3 regions of the Exiguobacterium sp. JMULE1 genome follow, and region 3 is predicted to be linked to each of the others. Evidence: predicted binding sites of a transcription regulator. Region 3 holds the regulator's gene; each other region holds the start of a gene.

The links. Region 3 encodes LexA, which represses DNA repair genes until DNA is damaged. Its sites were predicted from a motif close to CGAACATATGTTCG; they were not measured.
Region 1: a site for LexA is predicted at 1,892-1,905, ahead of EXW93_RS01430 (NUMOD4 domain-containing protein). Genes of this name have one in related genera too.
Region 2: a site for LexA is predicted at 6,369-6,382, ahead of EXW93_RS02070 (Y-family DNA polymerase). Genes of this name have one in related genera too.

What each region holds. Positions count from the first base shown of each region.
Region 1 covers NZ_SGWC01000002.1:223,016-231,195, forward strand. The annotation lists gene EXW93_RS01415 (DNA alkylation repair protein) at 1-726, shown strand, start outside; gene EXW93_RS01420 (GNAT family N-acetyltransferase) at 874-1,215, shown strand; gene EXW93_RS01425 (AAA family ATPase) at 1,254-1,832, opposite strand; gene EXW93_RS01430 (NUMOD4 domain-containing protein) at 1,965-2,492, shown strand; gene EXW93_RS01435 (methyl-accepting chemotaxis protein) at 2,540-4,189, opposite strand; gene EXW93_RS01440 (hypothetical protein) at 4,279-4,455, opposite strand; gene EXW93_RS01445 (GGDEF domain-containing protein) at 4,601-5,692, shown strand; gene EXW93_RS01450 (NUDIX hydrolase) at 5,740-6,147, opposite strand; gene EXW93_RS01455 (Type 1 glutamine amidotransferase-like domain-containing protein) at 6,144-6,794, opposite strand; gene EXW93_RS01460 (methyl-accepting chemotaxis protein) at 6,816-8,180, opposite strand, start outside.
Region 2 covers NZ_SGWC01000002.1:352,458-360,637, reverse strand. The annotation lists gene mtnK (S-methyl-5-thioribose kinase) at 1-515, opposite strand, end outside; SAM riboswitch class I at 594-697, opposite strand; SAM riboswitch class I at 903-1,004, shown strand; gene EXW93_RS02105 (2,3-diketo-5-methylthiopentyl-1-phosphate enolase) at 1,075-2,265, shown strand; gene EXW93_RS02100 (2-hydroxy-3-keto-5-methylthiopentenyl-1-phosphate phosphatase) at 2,262-2,921, shown strand; gene EXW93_RS02095 (methylthioribulose 1-phosphate dehydratase) at 2,918-3,538, shown strand; gene EXW93_RS02090 (1,2-dihydroxy-3-keto-5-methylthiopentene dioxygenase) at 3,555-4,091, shown strand; gene EXW93_RS02085 (arsinothricin resistance N-acetyltransferase ArsN1 family A) at 4,217-4,705, shown strand; gene EXW93_RS02080 (MBL fold metallo-hydrolase) at 4,766-5,521, shown strand; gene EXW93_RS02075 (pentapeptide repeat-containing protein) at 5,590-6,228, opposite strand; gene EXW93_RS02070 (Y-family DNA polymerase) at 6,405-7,727, shown strand; gene EXW93_RS02065 (YolD-like family protein) at 7,711-8,040, shown strand; gene EXW93_RS02060 (ZIP family metal transporter) at 8,092-8,180, shown strand, end outside.
Region 3 covers NZ_SGWC01000002.1:1,039,830-1,048,009, reverse strand. The annotation lists gene tkt (transketolase) at 1-182, opposite strand, end outside; gene EXW93_RS05525 (DUF896 domain-containing protein) at 438-674, opposite strand; gene EXW93_RS05520 (YneB family resolvase-like protein) at 788-1,441, opposite strand; gene yneA (cell division suppressor protein YneA) at 1,487-1,774, opposite strand; gene lexA (transcriptional repressor LexA) at 1,986-2,600, shown strand; gene EXW93_RS05505 (metal-binding protein) at 2,632-3,165, shown strand; gene EXW93_RS05500 (MIP/aquaporin family protein) at 3,288-3,989, shown strand; gene glpK (glycerol kinase GlpK) at 4,033-5,535, shown strand; gene EXW93_RS05490 (hypothetical protein) at 5,611-5,916, shown strand; gene dhaM (dihydroxyacetone kinase phosphoryl donor subunit DhaM) at 6,020-6,388, opposite strand; gene dhaL (dihydroxyacetone kinase subunit DhaL) at 6,381-6,983, opposite strand; gene dhaK (dihydroxyacetone kinase subunit DhaK) at 7,008-7,976, opposite strand; gene EXW93_RS05470 (AzlC family ABC transporter permease) at 8,131-8,180, shown strand, end outside.

The DNA.
Region 1 (8,180 bases), 820 kb from region 3:
GACTCGGTGTCGGAGCTAGAGCGACTCGCACCGCAGTTTACTGGGCTACCGGGAATTGTTTTTCCAGAGTATGTCGAACGAACGGCAGACCTTTCTGACTGGACGCTTGCGATAGAGATACTTGCCAAGTTGACGCAACATTCGACGTCGGAGTTCGCCGTTCGGCGTTTTCTACTTGTCGATCAGGAACGTTTCCTCGAGCAGGCACTCAAATGGACAACATCAGATGATGAACATGTCCGGCGCTTAGCGTCTGAAGGAACACGCCCGCGTCTGCCGTGGGGACAAGCGATTCCGCGTTTGATTGCTGATCCGCGTCCAGCATTACCGATTCTTGACGCCTTACTACAGGATCCGTCACTCTACGTCCGAAAAAGTGTCGCCAATCACTTGAACGATATTTCAAAGACACATCCGGAATACCTGATCGAGCGAATCGAACGTCACTTAGGAACAGATCCGAATACAGACTGGATTTTACGTCACGCTTCCCGGACGTTACTGAAGCGCGGAAATCCAGAAGTATTACAGTTGTTCGGACACGTCACGCAAGGTGAGGTCGAGGTGACGGACTTGGTCGTCTCACCAGTGACGATTGGTCAAGAGTTACAGTTTTCGTTTCAAGTAAACAGTTCCGTCGAGCAACGTCTGCGTCTTGAATACGCGATCGATTACGTCAAACAACGCGGAACGAGTCGGAAGGTGTTTCAACTGCGGGAGCGGTAAGTCAAAGGTGTCTTACAAGTCGAACGACGCCAATCGTTTCGGAACATGACGACGCGTGTCCATTATCCCGGAACACATACATTAACGATTTTGATTAACGGAGAGGCTTACGCGACAGCAACGTTCGAGGTCGAGGAGGAGAGCTGAATGCAAGGGAGACATCCGGATTTTACGACGTCACGCCTGTTTGTCGAAGCAACGGATGACGAATCGGGTTGTAAGTGGACGTTGCATGCGTTACGTGAGAAAACAATCGTCGGAACGATTACCTTCACATGGAATGGATCGACCGGAAACTTACGTTATACAACGACGGATGAGGACGATCAGCGCGGATACATCACAGAAGCGTTGACGTCGATTTTGTCGTATTTCGCGCGGACGTTATTACTGACGCGTGTCTACGGCGAAGCAGGCAGTGAGACAGTCTGGCGTCGAAACGGATTTCAGTTGCAGGCGAATCGATATGCACGCGAACTCCATCACTAAAGCCCCGCCTGCTTGAGCAGGACGGGGCTCGTTTGTGATTAGACCGTTGTTTTGGACCAGTTGAAATGGTCGCAAATCGCTTCAGCGCTTTCACGCGCGCTTAACTGTTCCGTATCGAGGAAGAGGTAGTTGACGTCCGGTAGTTCACCTGGAAGCGAACGTGTCCGGTATCCGTCCGCCGTCTCGCGTAAGTCCTGTTCAGAAGCAGCGAGATCACGCTTCGTTACTTTGTGCGTCAATCGGTTTTCGGTCGTGTTCCGGTGCAGGCGTGTTGCGACCGGCGCATCGAGTTCAACGATATAGACGTCAGCACCCGCTTGTTCGAATAATTCGACTGTCTCTTCAATGAACTCGAGACCACCACCTTCGACGCCGAATAGACAGAGGAATGTAAACAGGACACCTTCGAGCGAACTGTTCGCCATTTCCTTGAACATCTCGCGCCGGATCGTATCCTTTAAGCGGTGATGTGCGGGTTCAGAGAAATCAAAATAAGGCAATAACAGGTCGATCGTCTGGTGGTTATGAAAGACTTTCATCTCCGTCAATCGTTCGATTTCCTGACCGATCGTCATCTTTCCGACCGCTTGGGGACCGAGTAACAAGACAAATTTCATAGACGAACCTCATTTCCTTTTTCTGCTAAGAATAGCACATTCCGACGAGTGACATCACTAGAACGTTTGTTCGTAATTTGATATAATTCAAGTATGAAGTCCCGTCGTGTCCTTGTCTGAAGGAGGACAACCATGCAAGAACAATGGAAATCCGTCATCGGCTATGTAGGTATATATGAAGTCTCATCGCTAGGTCGCGTAAGATCGCTCGACCGAACGATCGTGACGTGTCGCGGTGTCCAGCAACGACGAAAAGGTGTCTTGCTCCGTCCGCGACTCAATCGGGAAGGATACCGGAAAGTCACGCTTTATCAACGTGGTCGAGGAGAACGCGTCCAGGTCGGTGTACTCGTTGCACAAGCTTTTCTAACGGCTGACGTCACGGAAGCGAAACTCGTCCGGCGCAACGGCAAACGGGCTGACGATCAGTTATCGAACTTAGACGTCCTGCCTTCGATCGATCAACAGTATACTGAACTGCTGGGCGAGTTTGATCTCTTGTTAGGTCAACATGTGACGCTGTCATCGTTTCAGATTCGAACGATTCGCGCGCAGTATGAAAAAGGGAAGACGATTCGTCAGCTGGCAGAGCAGTATCAGGTGACGGAGAACCGGATTCGAAATATCATCGATAAAAAGGAAGCACGTTATATCGGCTGAGAACAGAGGAAAGGAGCGCTTACCAGAGATGGGAGGCGCTCCTTTTGTTAAGATGGCGATTCACTCGAGCGAACGGTCTGTTGCAACGAACTGATGCGTGACTCGAGTACCGCACTATGTGTCTTCAGTTCCGTCTGCTGGTTGACGTGGTGTTGCATTTGATCACCGAGGACTTGGCTGTAAGAAGAGAGCTCCGACATCAACTGCTGAACGGACTGTAGATGTTCCTGCATGTTCGACTGAACGTGGACGACGATTTGACGTTGTTGTTCGACGGTACCCAGTGTCGTCTCAATTGTCGTCGCTTCAGTCAGCATTTGTTGCAAGTGTGCCGTTGCCGTCTCGAGCTGTTGCGATGTTGAGAGAAAACGTTCGGTCATCTGCACGATGGCTTGTTCGACTTGATCGAGTCCCGCCGTCCATGTCTGATTGACTTGACGGATGTGATCTGTACTCGTTCGGATATCGATTGCGAGTTTTTCGACTTCCTTGGCAACGACGATAAAGCCACGACCGGCTTCTCCAGCACGGGTTGCCTCAATCAGCGCGTTCAGCGACAAGCGGCGCGTCTCTTCAGCAACGCGCTGAATGTGCGAGATTGAGGTCTCCATCTGTTGCTGTAGGTGTGAGGTCTGTTGCAAAATCTGCTCTGTCGTCGCGGATTGTTCCTTTAGTAACTGGCTTTCCTCTTGTAAGATCTCAAGTGTCGTGTGATTCGTCTGAACAGTCTGTTGAAAACGGGTTACGGCATGTTGGCTGTTGAGAAGTGTCGTTTGCATCTCACTTAACGCATCGTGCCCTTGAGCGGTCAAACGTGTCGAGGCGACGATTGTCTGATCCATTTGCGACGATTGCGCAAGTAAAGAACCGGCGACTTCATCGACGGCTTGGACTGATTGATCCATCGCGGATAAGCGCGAAGAAAAGTGGGGTTGGACGGATTCGAGTTCCTGACTCGCTTGTTGCATCTCAGCCGTTAAATCTCCGATCTGTTGCATCAACTGATTGTATTGAAACGTCAGCTGTTGTAACTCAAAGGTCGTCGTTTTGAGTGTTAATGGACGATACGATCGCTTCGCATGCGCTTCTTCAATCTGTAAGGCGAGTTTCGATAGTGGGGCGAGTTGTCTTCTAATTCGTGAGCGAATCAAGAAGCTGATGCTGACAAGCGTAATCACACTGACCCAGACGAGTGTCCAAGCTAAATCGCGAGCAGGGGCGATTAATTTATCGCGATCGGTCGTCAGCAAGATGACGTCATCGAGTTCCGGAATCGTCATTGCGACAAGAAACTGGTCTTGATTCGAAAAAGCATATGTACGGGCTGTTTTTAAGTGCTGTAGTAGTTGTTTTCGTTTTGCCGGTTCGAGTGTTAGCGGTCGGAACGCCTCACTCGTTTTCAGGCTTTGAAAGCGAATCGAATAGTCGTCACGTGATAAGTCGGTTCGCTGTTGCTGTTGCAATCGTTTGATGGCACGCGAGCGGTCTGTCGCGTCATCCGGATACGCAAGAAACGTTGCCCGGACATTCGCGTCGAACATGGTTAACTCACGCATCAGCCGTTCCTCAGTTGCTGCGACGGATTGTTGATACGATGCGTAAACGCTGAGACCGCTGATCACGATCAGCCCGATGGCAACGATCGGAATCAACCATCCATTTAGTTGTTGTGCTAATAATCGTTTTTTCATAAGCATAAAAAACATCTCCTCCCGTGTACCTATCGGAAGGAGATAAAGCAACATGTATGAAGGTGTTGTACGGCTTGTGTAAAGGTCTTGTGAATCTAATTCACGTAAACCGGAAGGACAGTCGCAAGATGTGTCATAAGTGCTTGTGTCTCTTCTTTTGGTTCAGATGTGACATAAATGATCAACGCAGCAGCAACGATGACGAAGATAGCGATAACGAGAATAATGAAGAATGGCATCTTACTTTTTCGTTTTTCAGCTTGACGGTCCATGAAAGATTCCCCCTTAATGATGTAGACGATAGACATATTTGTTTGATTCCCTCTCCTCTTGTTTGAAAACCTTGGAAAAAGAGGGGAATGTGTAATTTGGAGGGAATAGAGTAAACATCTGAAATGGAATGAGGAGGATGTCGTCGTGCTTACGTTGCTTAATTCATTGTTGTTGAACTTCTCACTGTTGATTGCGACATTGCTGTTTGCGTTTTTACCGCTAAGACGGATCGAGCGCATCTCGCCTAACTCTTCCTTACAAGTCCGACTCGCGATCGGTTGTATCGCCGGTGTGATTGGTGCCCTGTTGATCTTTAACAGTATTTCCTATGACGTTGCAAAGATTGATTTGCGTCTCGTTGCGCTCGTCACGGCGTACTTTTACGGCGGATTAGTCAGCGGTAGCATCACGATGCTGTTCATCATCGGCGCCCGATTTGCAGTGACACCAGCTGGCGAATACCAAGGACTGATTCTGACAACCTTGATCTGTGTCGCGTTACTCGTGACAGCGACGATTTATCGACGGTTCGCTGCTCAACGGATGAAGGATTATCTCGTGTTGCTTGGAACAGGTATCGCATACAGCTTACCGGCGCTCTATTTATTAACGAACACGTTCGAGCGGTTTTTAGAGATTGCGCTCGTCTATATCATCGTCATCATGATTGGTGGCTACGTCACCTATCGTTTCTTACAAGAACTAAGGAAGCACTTTTTGTTCGTACATACGCAACAGGAACTGGCTTTAACGGATGGACTGACGCAACTCGGAAACCGCCGGAAGCTAGATGAAACGTTAGCCGAGTATACTCAGAACGGAACGGTCTTTTCCGTCCTCATTCTCGATCTCGATCATTTTAAATCAATCAACGATACATACGGTCATGAAGGGGGTGACGTCGTCTTACGACAACTCAGTCACCTCTTACAATCGTATTGTCCGGAACAGGGCGTCGTCGGTCGATACGGTGGTGAAGAGTTTGTCTTACTATTGCCGGACGTACCACTTCGACAAGCGGAACGACTCGGGGAACGGATTCGATCTGCCTGCGCCGATCAACACTTCGTTTATAAGGAGCATCCTGTGTTTCATGTCACGTTATCGCTAGGGGCTGCTTCATCCGATCAAGCGTCGACTGTATTTGAGACTGTCCAGAAAGCGGACTTAGCATTGTATGAAGCCAAACAAACCGGTCGGAATCGCGTCGTCTGTTATCGAGATCCTTTACTGTAAATAAAAATTGCCCCGCTCGACCAACTGGTCAGGCGGGGCAGTTGTGTTTAGCGATGCAGTAACGAAAATACATCATGTCGTTCAAAATCAGCTAAGATATTCGGCGCGATCAACTGACGAATCATTGTTTCGTCCGCCCAGAGATAAGCGTCGTGTTCCACTGATAATTGAACGTCCGTTTGATGCGTCGAACAGACGTACATCAAGAGAACGATTTGCCGATCGGGATGCGTCAGGAAGCTCGAAGCATAGAGCAGACGCTCCGGCGTAACTGTCAACTGTGTCTCTTCTTTTATCTCGCGAACGAGACTATCGAGCGGCAGTTCACCGAAGTCAATCTTGCCACCCGGGCATTCCCACGTCCCACCACCGAAGTCAGCAGCAGCCCGGCGGACGATCAGGAGACGCTGCTCGTGAATGATGATGCCTTTGACGGCAGGAACGATCGCTGTCATTTGACGGGACTCCGCGATAATACGACGGGATCGGTTCCTTCTGTTTCGACGAGGTGCTGATTGCGTAGATAGATTCCGCTCTCGTCAGTAAGCCCGAAAGCACGGTCTGTGCTTTCTTCCGTAAACGATTGCGTGAGATGGGCGGCTTCGCCCCACGTCTCGTAATGGACACAGATGACCGCGTCGTTCAGTAAGGCAAGACCAGGCAAGCGAAGACGTTGATTGTCGCGTTGGTCGATCTCCGGAATGATACACCGTTCGGGCGAAACGAGGGCACCGGCTGAAAAGCCGGCGACCGGCACACCATCTACGAAACGCGACTGAATGATGTCACCGATCGGTGTACCGACCAGGTATTGCTGATACAATTCGGTCTCGCCACCGGAGATGATGATGCCTTGACACTGCTTCAGTTGCGCGAGTTGTCCGTCTGTTGGTGCGTCAGATAGTGGCAGATGGACGAAAGACGAAATGCCATCTTCCTGTAACGGCTTCGTATAAATCGAGGCGTAGCTCGTCCAGTCCTTACCGGTTCGTGGAACGTATAGAATCGCGACCGGTCCACCGTTCGTTAATGCGGCAAATCGTGTTCGTAAGTTCGGTGTAAAAGGAGGACCGCCTCCAAAGAGGAATAAGTGAGTCGGCATGAGGCATGTCTCCTTTCAAGTTTAATCCAGTGTATAGCGGTTGATCGTCTCGTGCAACTCACGGGAGAGCGTATAAATCTCTTCCGTCAGCGTATGCACGACATCCATTCGTTCGCTGAAAGCGAGTGATTGCTCGGATGCATGTTGGTTGTCTTGGGCGCTGGCAATGATTCCGGCGCGTAACTGTTCGGCTTGCGCGACGAGGTGGGAAGCGGTCGATAAGACATCCCGGTTCGTTTCAGAAAGGGCGGCCATATCAACAGTAACCCCTTTTGACTGGGTGACGATCGAATCAAATGATTTCGTCGCTTCCGTGACGCGAACGACACCGTCTTGAACGGCAACGGTTCCGCGTGCCATGGCGTCTTCGAGTTGTTTTGTCTCCAGTTGGATCGAATCAATTGTTTCCTGGACACGAACCATTGACTGTTTCGATTGGTTGGCAAGATTCTGAATCTCGCGTGCGACGACGACGAATCCTTTGCCTTGTTCCCCGGCACGTGCGGCTTCGATCGAAGCGTTTAATGAGAGAAGATTCGTTTCGTTAGCGATCGATTCGATGATACTGATGATCTCTAAGATATTCTCGGAAGCGATTTGGACGCGACGTGATTTATCGGCAGCCTCATCAATCGCATTTTGAATCGATTGCATCTGTTCCGTAACGGCATGGAGATCCGAACGTCCGGTCGTTGCAAGATTTTCTGAACGACTAGCGTTATCGACGACGAGAGCCGATGTCTGCGCAGTTTGCTCGATTGTTGCCGTCAAGGATTGTAAGGACGCTGTATGCCCATCAAATGCGCCAGACTGTTGCTGGGCGGTTGCGGCAATTCCAGTCATTGCTGTTGCCATCTCTTTTGTTCCGTGTCCGGTCTCTTCGGCTTCAACGACGAGCTCAGCGAGAGAGTCATCAATCGTCCGTGACATTGCATCGACTCGCTGTACCAAATTGATTAAAGAGAGGCGCATTGTCTCGAATAAACGGGAGAGCTGTCCAATTTCATCACGTGACGTCGCAACGACCGGTTGTGATAAATCGTGTTCGGCAATCGCGCCCGCACTATGCAGTAACGCGCGAATTGGTCGGACGAGCGTGCGTGTGAAGAGGATCGCAGCAAGTGCTACCAAAGCAATTAACGCCACTAACGCAATCAATAGCTTTTGAACGAAATCAGATAAAGAAGCAAACACTTCTTCCGTATGGACTTCTGTGATCAGTCCCCAGTTGAGACCAGCGATTTTTAGTGGTGTGAAAGACGTCACGACTTCATGACCATCGGTGTCCGTTGTTTCTGTCGTTTTCGTCTGACCGGCAATGACTTGTTTGACCGGCGTCGACTGGATACGTTTTTCACCGACTTCGGTCTGTTTTGTCGCTCGGAA
Region 2 (8,180 bases), 690 kb from region 3:
ATTAATTTTTCCGTGATGTCGCACAAGTCTGGATTGTAGTACGTTCGGGCGACACGTTTCTTTTCAACCGGACCAAGCGCAAAGTCCGATGTATGGAATAACGTCCGAGCGAGATAAGAACCGATATGTTCCGCAAGCAACGGATACTGTTCACCTGCGAGTAAACCGCTTCGAACGATCGTCAAATGTGAAAGATCTTCCATGACCGTATACGCCTCTTCGTGACTAGCATGAAAAACACGTGGTACGAACGGTACGGCATGTCGCGCGAATTCACGGAGTGCGGATTGCTCGATCCACGCTCGTTCGAGCGATAACGGCCAGCTCTCCCCGACGACCTTCGCATATGGTAATGCTTGTTTTAAAATCAAGCGATGTTCGCCTTCTCGAATCCGAAAGACGAGGTTGAGGTTCCCGTCGCCAATCTCTTCTGCTTCGACGGCTCCATCGCCGATCAGTCCTAATGTCCGAACACGATCAATCGCGTCCTGTTCTGTGAATGCTTTATATGTCATCTCAGTTTCCCCCTATGTGATACACGAAAAAGCGCCTCTTTTCGTCATCGAAAAGAGGCGCAGAAAAGTCACTGCGTCCTCTTATCTCTCAGACGAAACGTCTGTTGGATGTAGCACCGTGCCTAGTGGTCGGTTGCTGCGGCGTCATCGGGCCAATTCCCTCTGCCAACTCGCGATAAGAGTCGTATGTAGTTGTCGTGTGTGATATTGATTTGAATCTTACGCAATCGACTTCCTCGCTGTCAAATCGAAATCAAGCAGAAACGGACATCATTTTTAAGTCATCTATAGAAAGAGTATTTCCAAAAAAATAAATTTTCTAAAAATAGTTTGACAAGTCACGATTCTCATGTAAAAATTGCAATTAGATTTCACAATTTCATCCAATTCTTATCAAGAGCAGACGGAGGGACAAGCCCTACGATGTCGCAGCAACCGACCTTTTGGCACGGTGCTAATTCTTGCAGCTACTAAGCTGACAGATAAGAGTCCACGTTCGAATCATTCATGGTCTCTTGTCGCTGACGAGAGACCATTTTTTTGTTGAAGGAGGAAAGACATGGCTTATATCACTGCTACTTATCAATTGACTGCCCGTGATCGACTCGAGCAGCGCGCTGAACAACTCGCGCTTGGTCTGACAGTCGGTTCTTGGACGGAACTGAATCATCTCGAACAACAACAACTCGCCTCGTTCAAAGGGGAAGTCGTACATACCGAAGAGCGCGATGGCAAAGGATATATCACGATTCGTTATCCGGAACATAACGTGTCGCGCGACTTTTCTGCGATTCTGACGACCGTCTTCGGGAAACTCTCACTCGACGGTGAAATCAAATTAACGGAATTGCTACTACCCGATACATTTACGTCGGACTTTCCAGGTGCGAAATTCGGGATTGAAGGGGTCCGTTCCTTGATCGGTGTCGAAGATCGCCCATTGTTAATGAGCATCTTCAAAGGAGTCATCGGACGCGATTTATCGTTCCTTCGTGATCAACTCGAAGGACAACTCGCTGGTGGGATTGATCTCGTCAAAGACGATGAGATCCTATACGACAATCCGTTGACACCGACGATTGACCGGGCACGAATCGGACGTGAGGTCATCGATGCTCACTTCCACCGGACTGGTAAACGTGCGTTATATGCGATCACACTCAGCGGTCCCGTCTTTACGCTCAAGGATCAAGCCAAGCGATTGATTGACGCTGGAGCGACTGCTTTCTTGCTGAATACCTTCACATACGGACTCGACGTCTTACGCGAACTGGCAAGTGATCCGGAAATCAACGTTCCAATCTTCAATCATCCGGCATATAGCGGTGCGTTGATCGCTAGCCCGAATCACGGAGTCGCAGCTCCTGTCTTACTCGGCACATTACCGCGTGCTGCTGGAGCAGACTTGACGCTATTCCCGTCTCCTTACGGCAATGTCGCTTTGCCAAAGGATGTCGCCCGTGGCATCGCGGTCGAAGCGACCCGTCTCGGTCAGACGAAATCGATCTTCCCGGTTCCTTCAGCCGGTATTCATCCTGGACTCGTCGCTCAACTCGTACGGGACTTCGGTATCGATTCCGTCATCAACGCCGGTGGCGGCGTACATGGTCATCCGCAAGGTGCTGCGGCTGGTGTCACCGCTTTCCGTCAGGCACTCGATGCGGCACTCGCAAATGAATCCCTATCGACGGCAGCATCGCGTCATGAAGAATTACGGATCGCCCTCGACGCTTGGGGGATCAAGTCATGACCGTACGGATTCTTTGTGACTTCGACGGTACCGTGACGACACAGGATAACATCATCGCACTCATGCAGGCATTTGCGCCAGCGAGTGACTTCGAACCGTTAAAACGCGGCGTACTCGACCGGACGTTATCGATTCAAAGTGGTGTCGGGCAAATGTTCGCACTTCTGCCATCTGATGGGAAAGCGTCCTATCTTGACTTTTTACTGGAGCGCGCCGTCATTCGCGACGGATTTTCGGAGTTACTGCAGTACAGTCGTCGTCAAGACATCGATTTCTCGATCGTCAGCGGCGGAATGGACTTTTTCGTCGAACCGATCTTAGCGCCATTCCTTGAACAAGAACAGATTTACTGTAACGTCGCCGATTTCAGTGGTCCATTCGTCCATATCGATTGGCCAAACGCCTGCGATGCCCATTGTACGAACGGGTGCGGCTGTTGTAAAACGTCCGTTGCCCGGACACTACGTAAAGACGGTGACGTCATCATCGTCATCGGCGACTCGGTGACGGACTTCGAACTCTCAAAACAAGCGGATCGTGTCTATGCCCGTGATTATCTGATCACGTTGTGTGAAGAGAACGATATCGCCTATACACCGTTTGAGACGTTCCATGATATCGTTCATGATTTAACACGAGCGGAGGTGACAACATGACATTCATGCGACGCTATGAAGAGCTACGCGCCATCAAACAAGAGCTTGCGGCTCGCGATTGGTTCCCTGGTACGAGTGGCAATCTCGCCATTCGGACATCCGGTGTCCCGGTTGAATTCCTTGTGACGGCAAGCGGAAAAGATAAACGGCAGACGACTCCTGACGACTTCGTTCATGTCGATGCGACCGGTCAATTGATCGGTGAGCAATCCGGGCGTCCTTCCGCTGAGACATTGCTCCATGTCGAAGTGTTCAATCGAACGGACGCCGGTTGTTCCCTGCATGTCCATACGATTGCGAACAATGTGATTTCGGAACTCTATGGCGATCAAGGCAGCATCACCTTTTCCGGTCAAGAAATCATCAAGGCACTCGGACACTGGGAAGAGGATGCGACGGTCACGGTACCGATCATTCCGAATCATGCGGACATTCCGACGCTTGCCGCTGCTTTTGCACCTCATGTCACAGCAGACAGTGGTGCCGTCCTGATCCGCAATCACGGAATCACGGTCTGGGCACCGACCGCCTTTGAAGCAAAGAAACACCTCGAAGCCTTCGAGTTTTTATTCAATTACACGTTGACGTTGCAATCATGCCGTCAATCCATTCATTAAAAGGAGGAATCATCTCATGGCAACAGTCTTATTCCAAGAAACAAACACACGGTATACGGATCAAACGGAAGTCGCTGACTTCCTTGCGTCACGGGGCGTTCTTTACGAACAATGGGACGTTTCGAAACTTCCAGCGCCTCTCGTTGAGAACTTCACACTGACGGATGCAGACAAACAAACGATTCTCGATACGTTCGCTCCCGAAATCAAAGACGTATCAGAACGTCGTGGGTATCAGACAGCTGATATCATCTCACTTTCGGATACGACACCGAACCTTGATGAGTTACTCGTCAACTTCCAGAAAGAACATCATCACACGGATGATGAAGTTCGTTTCATCGTTAGCGGTCATGGCGTCTTCGCGATCAAAGACGAAGAAGTCGGCTACTATAACATCGAACTCAATCCTGGTGATTTGATTTCCGTTCCTGTTAACACACGCCACTACTTTACGCTTCAAGACGATCGTAAAGTCGTTGCTGTTCGGATCTTCGTCACGACAGACGGCTGGGTTCCGATTTATGAAAACGAGACGTCAACGGTCTCTTAAGAACGATAAAAGCGCTGATTTCCTTTATATGAAGGGAATCGGCGCTTTTTCTTATCGCACAAACATATCACTACATTGACACGTAACCGATATAATGAAGGAAAAGCGATGAGGAAGTGAGCGTCATGCATATTCGTCCCGTAACGGAACACGACTTACCAGCGATTCTCGCCATCTATAACGAAGGCATCGAAGATCGAATCGCAACGCTTGAGACCGACCAAAAGGACTTATCCTTCATGACCCAGTGGTATGCAGAACGCACCGATCGATATGCCGGATATGTCGCTGAAGATGACACAGGTGTCCTCGGCTTCATTTCCCTCGATCCGTATAATCCGCGTCCTGTCTATGCATCCGTCGGTGAGATTTCGGTTTATATCACCCGGACTCATCGTGGACAAGGGATTGGCACACGTTTGCTTGAAACGGCTGAGCAATACGCCCGTGATCATCAGATGCATAAACTCATTCTCTTCACCTTCCCATTCAATAAAATCGGACAAAAACTCTATATCCGCTCCGGGTTTCGGATCGTCGGAACGTTTAAGGAGCAAGGACAGTTGAACGGTGAATATGTCGACGTCATGGCGATGGAGAAACGCTTGCGATAGGATTCATTGAATGCCAGACGGGGAATAGTCAATTCGAGTCATTGAGAGAGGATGAACCTAATGGATATTCAACAAATTCGCAATGCAACACTCGTTGTCACGTATGCCAATCAAGTCTTACTGATCGATCCGTTCCTCGGCGAAAAAGGCAGCTTGCCTCCCTTCGGTCAAACACCGAATGCCATCGCTAATCCACTCGTCGACTTACCGGTCGATGTCAACACACTGCTCGATCCTGACGCCATCTTCGTCACGCACCTGCACGCTGATCATTTCGATGATGCTGCTAAACAACTATTACCCAAGCATTTGCCACTCTATGCGCAGCAAGAAGAAGACGCGCAGCATATCCGAGAAGCCGGCTTCACGAACGTCTCTTCCTTCGATTCCGGTGTGACGATCGGTGATATCCAAATCCATCGAACAGGTGGACAGCATGGTGTCGGTGAAATCGGCGAACGGATGGGACGTGTGTCTGGGCTCGTCCTCACCCATCCGGACGAACCAACACTTTATATCGCAGGTGATACGATCTGGTGCGACGAGGTCGCGCATGCAATCGAACAACATACACCCGATATCATCGTCGTCAACAGTGGCGCCGCCCAGTTCTTGACCGGAGAGCCGATCACGATGTCACAGCGTGATCTCCTTGCCGTACACGAAGCGGCGGCGGAAGCGACGATCATCGTCTCGCACCTCGAGTCCGTCAACCACTGTCTCTTGCGACGTGATATGATTGCTGACTTTTTAGCCGCCTTCCACCTTTCTGCCCATTTCCTGATTCCAGAGGATGGCGAAACGATGTCATTTTAAGAACAGTAACCTTCATTAAAAAGAAGTCCTGCTTTTCGAGTAACAATCGAAAGCAGGACTTCTTTTTGTTATGGGATGACAAGACCTAACAAGCGAGCAAAGGCGACTGCTTGCTCTTCCGTAATGACAGCGCCTGGTAAAAATCGCGGATCGATCGTAATACCAGAGAGTTCCGTCTGCCGGAGGTCGAGACCTTTTAACGGTGTTTCAATCCATTGGCTATCTGTAAGCCGGACCGCTTCGAGTTTCCAATGGGTCGGCTTCACTTCGAAGAACTGTGCTTCTTTCATCGTCGTTTCGCTCCAGTGTTGATGACGGACCGTACTGCGAATGAACTGTGCGTAATCCGCAAGCCCTTCCTGAATCGTTAAATGGTCAAGCGTACAATCTTCAAACTGGATGCCCGTCATCCGGCATCCGACGAAGGACACACGGTGAAAACGAGTTTCTTGGAAGTGACATCCCGTTAAGTCGCATTGCTCAAAACGAATATCTTCGAACGAACCACGGTCAAAGGTCAGATTCGCGAACGAGACATTTTGAAAACACACTTGATAGGCATCGATGCGTTCTGTCAGTTCACTCGGCATCGACTCTTTCTCATAACGCGCTCCTTTTAGATACGGGTCATCGATTTCGACTTGATCGAACGTCTCTGGCTGAAGCGTCTTCGGTAATTCTGGTAATCGGATAACGGTCTCTTTCAATGAAGGTTCCCCCTTTTTTCTCTCCCTTAGTGTACCAAACTCCTTTTATATGAGGGAAAATCGTTCAATTCCCCCTTTTTCCAACAGTTTTTATTTTGAGACACTTTGAGACCATGCTATAGTCAAGGAAAATTAAAATAAGAACATACGTTCTTTTATGTAAAGGAGTGATTCAGATGTTTCCTTCCGTCGTTTTACCACAAGATAAACGTATTTTTTGCGTCGACAGTGTGTCCTTCTACGCCAGCTGTGAATGCCAGTATCGCAATCTCCCTCCCTTGACGACACGCCTGGCGGTCGTCTCCGATTTAAAAAGAAGCGGATCCGTCATTCTCGCTGCCACCCCTGCTTTAAAAGCACTTGGAATCAAGACAGCCGGTCGACTGTATGAAATCGAGCAATTGCCATACGCTGTTCGTCGTACGATTCGACTTGTCGAACCACGTATGCTTGCTTATATGAAGACGTCGATTCGTGTCCTGGATGTTCTGCACCAATTCGCACCACCTGAAGCCATCCGCGTCTATTCGATTGACGAAAGCTTCATTGACATGACCGGAACCGATCGCCTATTTGGTTCCGACCTGCAAGCTGCTCTCAAAATTAAAGAAGCGATCCTGAAACAGACCGGCATCCACGTCCGCATCGGGATTGGTCCAAATAACGTCATCGCAAAACTGACGCTTGATTTAATCGGGAAAAAAGAAGGCATCGCGCGATGTGGATATGCTGATGTCGCACGACGTCTTCATGACTTTCCGATTCGGAAGATGTGGGGAGTCGGACACCGCATGGAACAACATCTGCAGATGATGGGGATTGAAACAATCGGTGATCTTGCCATGCGCCCTGTCGAAGAGTTACACGCACGCTTCGGTGTCATCGGTGCCGAACTGTGGCATCACGCTTGGGGACTCGACGCATCACCGACACTGCTCCCCCCGCGTCATCTGTTCGAGAAAGCTCCTCAACGGACGATTGGACACGGTGTGACCTTAATGCAGGACTATTATCAGTTCGAACGCATCCAGAATGTGCTCAATGAACTGGTGCAGGATGTCGCCGCACGTTGCCGCTTTTCGAATCAAGTCGGCTGGACCGTTCACATCGGTGTCCGTTATTCTCGAAACGTCGTCCGAAGTGGCTTCTCCCGTCAAGTGCGGTTGCCTTACCCGACATCCGATGAACGCATCATTTTGCGTCACGTCTTACAATTGTTCGAACCGAATTGGCTCGATGGGGAACCTGTTCGATTTTTATCCGTTGCAGTGGGGCATTTGACTGCCGATCAAGGCACCTTACAGTTGTCTTTGTTCGAGGATAATGCGCGGCTCTGGAAACGGCGACGGTTATTAAAAGCAATGGATGTCGTTAACCTCCGCTACGGAAAAGGAACGATTCGCCTCGCTGTCTCGTTTCTTGATACGAGTGTCGCCAAACGTCGCCTTCGTTTTGTCGGCGGTCATCCGGGAGGTGATCTTCATGACAGCGTATCGTGATCGGGGAAATTTAAAATGGATTCCTTTTCTCATGCCGGAACATTTGCAATTGCTGCGGGAATACTATGTCCAGATGCATCAGCTCGACTTGCCTGAAATTGATGAACAGTTGCAAGAATCATGGCACTTTCTGCTTCAAGAAGCTTTAATAGAAGGAAACGAACTTGAAATCACGTATTATAAGGAAAGTAGCTACGTGACGGTCGTCGGTTTCGTCGAACGATTAGAACCCGAACGTTCCGTTCTCTTTCTGCGCGGACGTGAAGTCATTGAAATTCCCTTCACACGAATCGTCCGGATCGAAAACGGGTAAGCTCTCATACAGATGGATGCTTTAAATCGTGCCCGGAAAGAAGGAATAGTCATGTTGGATTGGTTTACTTCTCTCCCCGTCGTCGTGCAAGCACTGCTTGCCGGAATGATGACGTGGGGGTTAACCGCACTTGGTGCGGC
Region 3 (8,180 bases):
CATTCTGGATTTTTAGGGTTGTGGTTCATATGATCCGCCCAAAGCGAGAATGCCATCGGCGCTGCTCCCATTGGCATACCTGGGTGACCCGAGTTCGCCTTTTGTACGGCATCAATCGATAAGGTACGAATCGTATTAATTGCTAATTGTTCTACTGTCGTCATGTTCGTCAAAACAATCATCCTCTCTCTTTTTCACAAATTCCTACTCATTTTAGCACACTCTTAAATGTGATACAACTTTTCTAAATAGTATGTCACATTAAAATGAATGCGCTATCTATAGCCGTTCTATCGACTCATACAGGATGCATGAATTGATGAAAGATCGTTATTAAGATGTATTGCTATCGTGCAATGTTTCCTCATCTAACAGCGCTAAACAAAAAAGAGGTCCGCTTAACGCGAACCTCTTTCTTCTATAGAAGAAACAAACGATTATTGTTTATTCCGTTCTTCTTCTTGTGCTTGTTTTAATTTCTCTGGTGTTACGTCCGTACCTTCTTCATCAACAATCTTCATGCCCATGAGTTGGTTTTTGAACGATCCACGGAATGCTGCGAGATACGCTGCACGTAACTCTTTTTGCTCTGCCGCTTCTGCTTCTGATAACGGCTCGACTTTTGATTTATTCGCTAATGCGTTGATTCGATCTAATTGTTCTTGTGATAACATGGAATCCCTCTTTCTGTACGACTCAAACTTGAGTAGTTCAATTGTATTCTTACTGTAAAAGAGCTTACTAAAAAAAGCAAGTTAACCGCGTCAGTCGACGGGTTACTTGCTTCTCATTCCGGGCTAGGCGTCAATTCTCGGTATTCAAGGTATCGACGATTGACCGTTGCCTTTGAAATATCATGTCCCATCCCGCGAAGCGTAACGGCGATATCTGAAAACGTCAGTCCGAGTTCACGGAGACGTACGATTTCTTCGATCGGTACGTCCTTTCGGCTACGCCCGGCGTTCTCTCCTTGGCGATTCAGATTTCGTTCCGGGCGAAAGCCTTGTTCGACCGCTCGCCGCATGCCGCGCGCGATTTTTGCATTATGCAGTTTACGTTGATATTCTTCCACGAGTGAGACGATCTCAAGGACCATCGCTTCTGCATCAGCAAGTTGGTATTCTCCATCGGAATCAAGTGTCATCAACCGAACACCGTGCTTCTTAAACGTGTGCAAAATAGCGATTTTCGCATTCCCTCGACCAATCCGTGTGTCATCCGTTACGAGGACCGCATCTACCGCATCACGTGTCACATGATCAAGAACCGTCAGCATCCCTTCCCGATCGACGTCATATCCACTCTCTTTTTCAGAGACGACATCCACGACATCAAAACCCTTTTGAGACGCGACCTTCGAAAGTTCCATCCGTTGGCGTTCAATCGAACTATCTTGTGCTTCTTTTTCGGTCGACACCCGACAATAAATCACGACCTTCATCGTACCTCACATCCCTGTTCGTTCTTTCACAACTTTTCCATTTTGTCATTGTTGTGCGATTGGTACAACGATTTTGCTTTTTGAGATGACGTGTTTTGTCTCGACATCATTATTTTTAATCAACCAGTTGACGTATTCTTCATCTGACATCGAACCGTCATTGTAGACTTCAGCGATTTGTTCAACTGTAGCGTTCTCATCGACCGTAACGGAAGCAGTCATTAGTTGCGCCACTTTTTCATCCGGGCGCGGTGTGAGTAAAAAGATCACGAAGGCAATACTTAATGCATAGAAGAGAATTGAAAAAGCATGAGTACGAATCGTATGAATCATCATGAATCCCTCCAAATATAAAATGAATGAGTTAGAATAAACGTTCGCGGAACAATTGTTCGCATAACTCATAATAAACACAGAACCCGTGTTCGGTCAACACAAAATGTCGAACAATTGTTTGTACGCTCATTTGTTCTATGTTATAGTGAATCTAGAAACATATATTCTTACATTTCAAACTTCAATCCAGAAAGAGGTGGCAATTCGTATGCGGAAAATGTCTAAGCGCCAACAAGAGATTCTCGACTACATCGTCTCTGAAGTGAAACTGAAGGGGTATCCACCATCAGTTCGTGAAATCGGAGAAGCAGTCGGACTCGCGTCTAGCTCGACGGTACACGGTCATTTGGATCGACTCGAGAAACGGGGAATGATTCGCCGTGACCCGACGAAACCACGTGCGATTGAGATATTGCTTGATAAGCCTGAAGAAATCACGGAAGCCATCGTCCATGTTCCCGTCATCGGGAAAGTCACAGCAGGTCTTCCGATTACAGCGATTGAAAACATCGAAGAACAGTTCCCACTCCCTGCACATTATGTAGGGAACGAGACGGTCTTCATGTTGACGATCGATGGTGAATCGATGATTAACGCAGGTATTCTTGACGGCGATCGTGTCATCGTGCGCCAACAAAACACAGCAGAAAACGGAGAAATCGTCGTAGCTATGACCGAAGATAGCGAAGCGACGGTGAAACGGTTCTTCTTAGAAGATCAACAGGTACGTCTACAACCAGAAAATGACTCGATGGATCCGATGTATTTCGATAATGTCTCCATTCTTGGTAAGGTAATCGGCGTGTATCGGACGATTCATTGACGGAGGGACCAGTTACGACTGGTCTTTTTTCATGCCATCAGGAAATGTACATGATACCGTCAATACCGTCGCACTGACGGGTTACGTTGCGTATTCGGTCGCAACGCAACAAACCGATTGGTTACCGACTGCCATCGGTATCGCTGTCGGTACCCTTTGGTTGTCACCCGACCTCGATTTAAAGTCAGAACCGTATTATCGCTTTGGACCATTTCGAGTTCTTTGGATGCCGTATGTCAAGATCATGCCTCACCGATCGATCTGGTCGCATGGACTGATCATCGGAGACATCATTCGGCTTCTTTATAGTGCTGCGATTCTGATTCCCCTACTATTTATAAGTCTATATTTTCAGGTTCTTGATTCTGCTACGATTGATTCGTGGTTTGCTTCCTTGCCTGCATTCATCGTTGGCATCATGGTGGCGAGTACGATTCATATCCTACTAGATTATTCCAGCAGTTGGTTTCGACCTAAAAAAGAAAAAAACGTCGTCGGTAACACCTCTTTTGCTTGCTTGCAGGCAGGAAGAGGTGTTTTCTTATCCACTTTTTCGTATCTTTAAACATCAAAATAAAAAATTTCCATTCCTATATTTCAATTATATGTATTGAAAACGTTCTCAAATCGGAGTAATTTAAAGTAGAAAGGCCATTATCTGCTTTAATCCAAAGGGAGGGTTTTTGCATGAATAACTTTGTACTAGAAATGATCGGTACGATGATCCTCATCCTGCTCGGGGATGGAGTCGTCGCCGGTGTCGTCTTGAAAAAGACGAAATCGGAAAACAGCGGATGGATCGTCATCACGTTCGCTTGGGGTCTTGCTGTCATGACAGCAGCATTCGTCGCTGCTGAAAGCGGAGCACACTTGAACCCCGCATTGACGATTGCACTTGCTTTGAACTCTGACCTACCGTGGGCAGACGTTCCGATCTACATTGCCGGACAACTTGTCGGAGCTTTCATCGGCGCCATTCTCGTTTGGCTTCATTACATGAAACATTTTGAAGCGACTGATGATCAAGCCGCAAAACTCGGTGTGTTCGCAACAGGTCCAGCGATTCGTCATACGCCGTCGAACTTGATTTCTGAGATCATCGGGACATTCGTTCTCGTCTTCGGTATCTTGGCACTTGGTTTAACGACGTTCGGAGACGGCTTAAAACCACTCATCGTCGGTTTACTCGTCGTCGTCATCGGTCTATCGCTCGGTGGTACAACAGGGTATGCCATCAACCCGGCTCGTGACCTTGGACCGCGTATCGCGCACGCTATCCTACCGATTCCGAATAAAGGTTCATCTGACTGGGGCTATTCATGGATTCCTGTCGTTGGTCCAATCATCGGTGGAGCGATTGCCGTGTTCATCTATCAATTGATCTACTAAGATCACGTCTCACTAACACATACCGCTCAAGGGGGATTTCGAAATGGAAAACAAGTATATCCTAGCACTCGACCAAGGTACGACAAGCTCACGTGCGATCATCTTCGATCACGATGGGAAAATCGTCAACTCGGCACAACGGGAATTCAAGCAATACTTCCCACAACCAGGCTGGGTCGAGCATGATGCAAACGAAATCTGGGGTTCGATTCTTGCCGTCATGGCCGAAGCACTCGGAACAGCAGATATCAAACCTGAGCAAATCGCCGGAATCGGCATTACGAACCAACGCGAAACGACGGTCGTCTGGAACAAAGAAACAGGTAAACCGGTCTATCACGCACTCGTTTGGCAATCGCGTCAAACGTCTGGTATCTGTGACGATTTAAAAGAACAAGGTTTGAACCAGAAGTTCCGCGATAAAACAGGACTTCTGATTGATGCCTACTTCTCTGGAACGAAAGTCAAATGGATCCTTGATAATGTCGAAGGTGCGCGGGAGCAAGCAGAGAACGGTGAATTGCTCTTCGGTACGATCGATACGTGGCTCGTTTGGAAACTGTCTGGTGGAAAAACGCACATCACGGACTACACGAACGCTTCACGAACATTGATGTATAACATCTACGAACAAAAATGGGATGAAGAGTTACTCGATATCCTCGGTGTTCCTGCTTCGATGTTGCCAGAGGTTCGTCAGTCGAGTGAAGTCTACGACAAAACGGTACCGTATCACTTCTTCGGTTACGAAGTGCCAATCGCTGGTATTGCGGGTGACCAACAAGCAGCACTCTTCGGTCAAACGTGCTTCGAAGCAGGTGAAGGGAAAAACACATACGGAACAGGTTGCTTCATGCTCATGAACACAGGTGAGAAAGCTGTTTCTTCTGATCATGGACTCTTGACGACGATCGCTTGGGGCGTCGATGGAAAAGTGGAATATGCGCTGGAAGGTTCGATTTTCGTCGCCGGTTCTGCGATCCAGTGGCTCCGTGATGGACTCCGGATGCTGAAAAATGCGAAAGATTCAGAAGGTTACGCAACGAAAGTTGACTCAACAGACGGTGTTTATGTCGTTCCTGCCTTCGTTGGTCTCGGTGCGCCGTACTGGGATTCAGATGTTCGTGGCGCAATCTTCGGGTTAACACGCGGAACAGATAAAGAGCATTTCGTTCGGGCAACGCTTGAATCACTCGCTTACCAAACACGCGACGTGTTAACAGCGATGGAACAAGATTCTGGGATCGAACTGAAGACACTCCGTGTCGACGGTGGTGCTGTAGCCAACAACTTCTTGATGCAGTTCCAATCGGACATTCTCGGCGTTCCTGTCGATCGTCCGCAAATTAACGAAACGACAGCACTCGGTGCAGCTTACCTTGCTGGATTAGCTGTTGGTTACTGGAAAGATAAAGCGGAAATCAAACAACAATGGAAGCTGGATCACCAGTTCAAACCAGAGATGAAAGAAGACGATCGTGAGCAACGCTATGCTGGATGGCAAAAAGCAGTTGAAGCGACAATGGTCTTCAAACCATCAAAATAAAACAATTGACCCGGTTCCTTTTGCAGAGGGACCGGGTTTTTGATATCTTATAAAAAATATAGCGAGAGGTGTGTCATGAATTCTACTTATTCTGATCAACAGCTAAAAGAACACATTCAGGCCGCGCTGGATGGCAACATCACACATGAAGAACTAGCAGATTGGTGTTATTGCTACATGACCGACGTGTACCATAACGATTATTACCAAATCGCAACCGACGGACGTGAGAGCTATCCGTTAAGTGAGCAAGCGACTGAGGTAGCAAACGATATCGATGCACAATGGGATATGTATCTTGCTAACAGTTATACTCTAAATGAATTACAGACCATTGATTTAGCTACAATTCATTTACCTAGAGAGTGGTTAGAAAAATGACTCCAGTCGTTTTGATTCATGAAACACTCATCTAAGTTTTAATACGAGTAAAAGAAATTGAAATAAATCCCCCTTCGCCTGCTCGCAAAGGAGGATTTATTACTTATTTGCCAAACTCTTTTTTCAATCCATCTTCAATCTCATCAACGGATTTAGACTGACCGCTTAGGACTGCCGCTAAAAACGCGCCTTCGACGAGGGGTGCATCGATAAACCGAACCGTCCGTTCGCCACTGTATAGTTCAAGTGCCAATTCCGTGTTCATCGTCGCAGAACCGATATCCGTTAAGACGACTCCATCGTCGTCTAGTGTATTTAATGTTTCTTCGATTCGCGTCGCGTCCGTTCCAATGCTACCATCCTCAAGAGCTGCCGCTATTAAGACTGGCGTATCCGGTGCCATCTCTGCTAACAGTTCCTTTAGTCCAGTCGCGAGCTTTTCACTATGGGAAACGAGTACAAGATTAACCATGAAGCACCTCCGCGATTTCGCCGAGCAACAACGCACTCGATAGACTACCTGGGTCCTGGACGCCTTCTGTCGCTTCACCGAAGTAAGACGCACGCCCTTTCGTTGCGATGCGCGCTTTCGTATCAGCAAGCGCTTGATCGATTGCCGCTTTCAAATCCCCGTCTTGCGAGAGCGCCTCTTGGAACGGTGTCCAAATATCGACCATCGTCTTTTGACCGAATTCCGATTTCCCACGCGATTTGATGCCTTCCGTCGCTTCATGGAAAGCATCCGCGAGTTCTGCACCTTCGACTTCTGTTTTTCCTTTGAACGCACCAGCGAACTTAACGAATGCCGTGCCGTACAAAGGACCGGATGCCCCACCGACCGTCTTGATCAGCGTCATCCCGACCTCTTTCGATAAAGCTCCTAAGTCCTCATACTCGCCGTGTTCTTCTAACGTCTTTTGGACTGCTTGGAAGCCACGTGACATATTGATCCCGTGGTCCCCGTCACCGATTTCCCGGTCAAGGTCCGTCAATTCATCCTTGTGCTGGTCAATCTGTTCCGCTGCTTTGATGAGCGCGCTTCGTAACTGTTCCGTCGTCAACTTCATCTTTGTACACCCCGTTTATCTAAATTAGAATCCAATCGCTTTCGTTTCTGCATCGAGATACCCAAGCAGTTCATCATCTACTGGTAAGAGCGTGATTGAGAATCCGTGCATCTCGAGCGACGTCATATAGTTTCCAACGAACGAACGGGCAATCTCGTAACCGTGTGCCTGAAGTTCTTCCGCGACATATTTATATGTGATATACAGTTCGGATTCTGGTGTTCCACCCATCCCATTCACCATGACGGCGACTTTTTTGTCTGGTACTTCTTTTGTCAGACGATCGAGCAACTCTTTAACGATCGCATCAACGGAAGCGACTGCTTTTCGTTCAAGTCCTTTTTCACCATGGATGCCAATTCCGATCTCCATCTCGTCATCGTGCAACTCAAAACCCGGCTTGCCGCTCTCTGGCATGTAACATGGTGAGAGTGCCATTCCGATCGAACGAACGCCCTGGATGACTTTTTCCGCGACTGCTTTGACTTCACTCAGTGATTTCCCTTCTGCAGCTGCAGCTCCGGCAATCTTATGGACGAAGACCGTTCCCGCGACACCACGACGATCCTCTTCCTTTTTGATCGCGATGTCATCATTGACAACAACCGTGTCGACTTCGATGTCCTCGAGTTCAGCGAGTTCCTTCGCCATATCGAAGTTCATGACATCACCGGAGTAGTTCTTGACGACAAGGAGGACACCTTTTCCACCATGGGCTGCCTTGATGCCTTCGAGCACCATGTCCGGTGTCGGTGACGTGAAGACTTCCCCGCAAACAGCCGCAGCAAGCATACCGTCACCCACGAATCCAGCGTGCGCTGGTTCATGACCACTTCCTCCACCAGAAACGAGTCCGACTTTTCCATCAAGCGGTACTTTTCGCGCGACGACATTGACCCCTTCGACCTTTTTATACAAATCAGGATGAGCTAGTACGAGTCCGTCGACCATGTCTGAAACGAACCGGTTTGAATCTTTCATTAATTTGTGCATGAAAAACGCTCCTTTACCTAACTGATTTTGCCGTACCACTTACTCTTTACCACCAAATCAAGTCGAATATGTCGAAAAAAATGATGAAAATATTGACCAGTTGGTGACGATATTCCGCATGAGTGCTATGCTCTTAAAAAAGAGGAGGAATCGAATGTCATCAGCCTTTCAAGCAGGTGTTCGTGCCTGTCTACCCACTGTCCT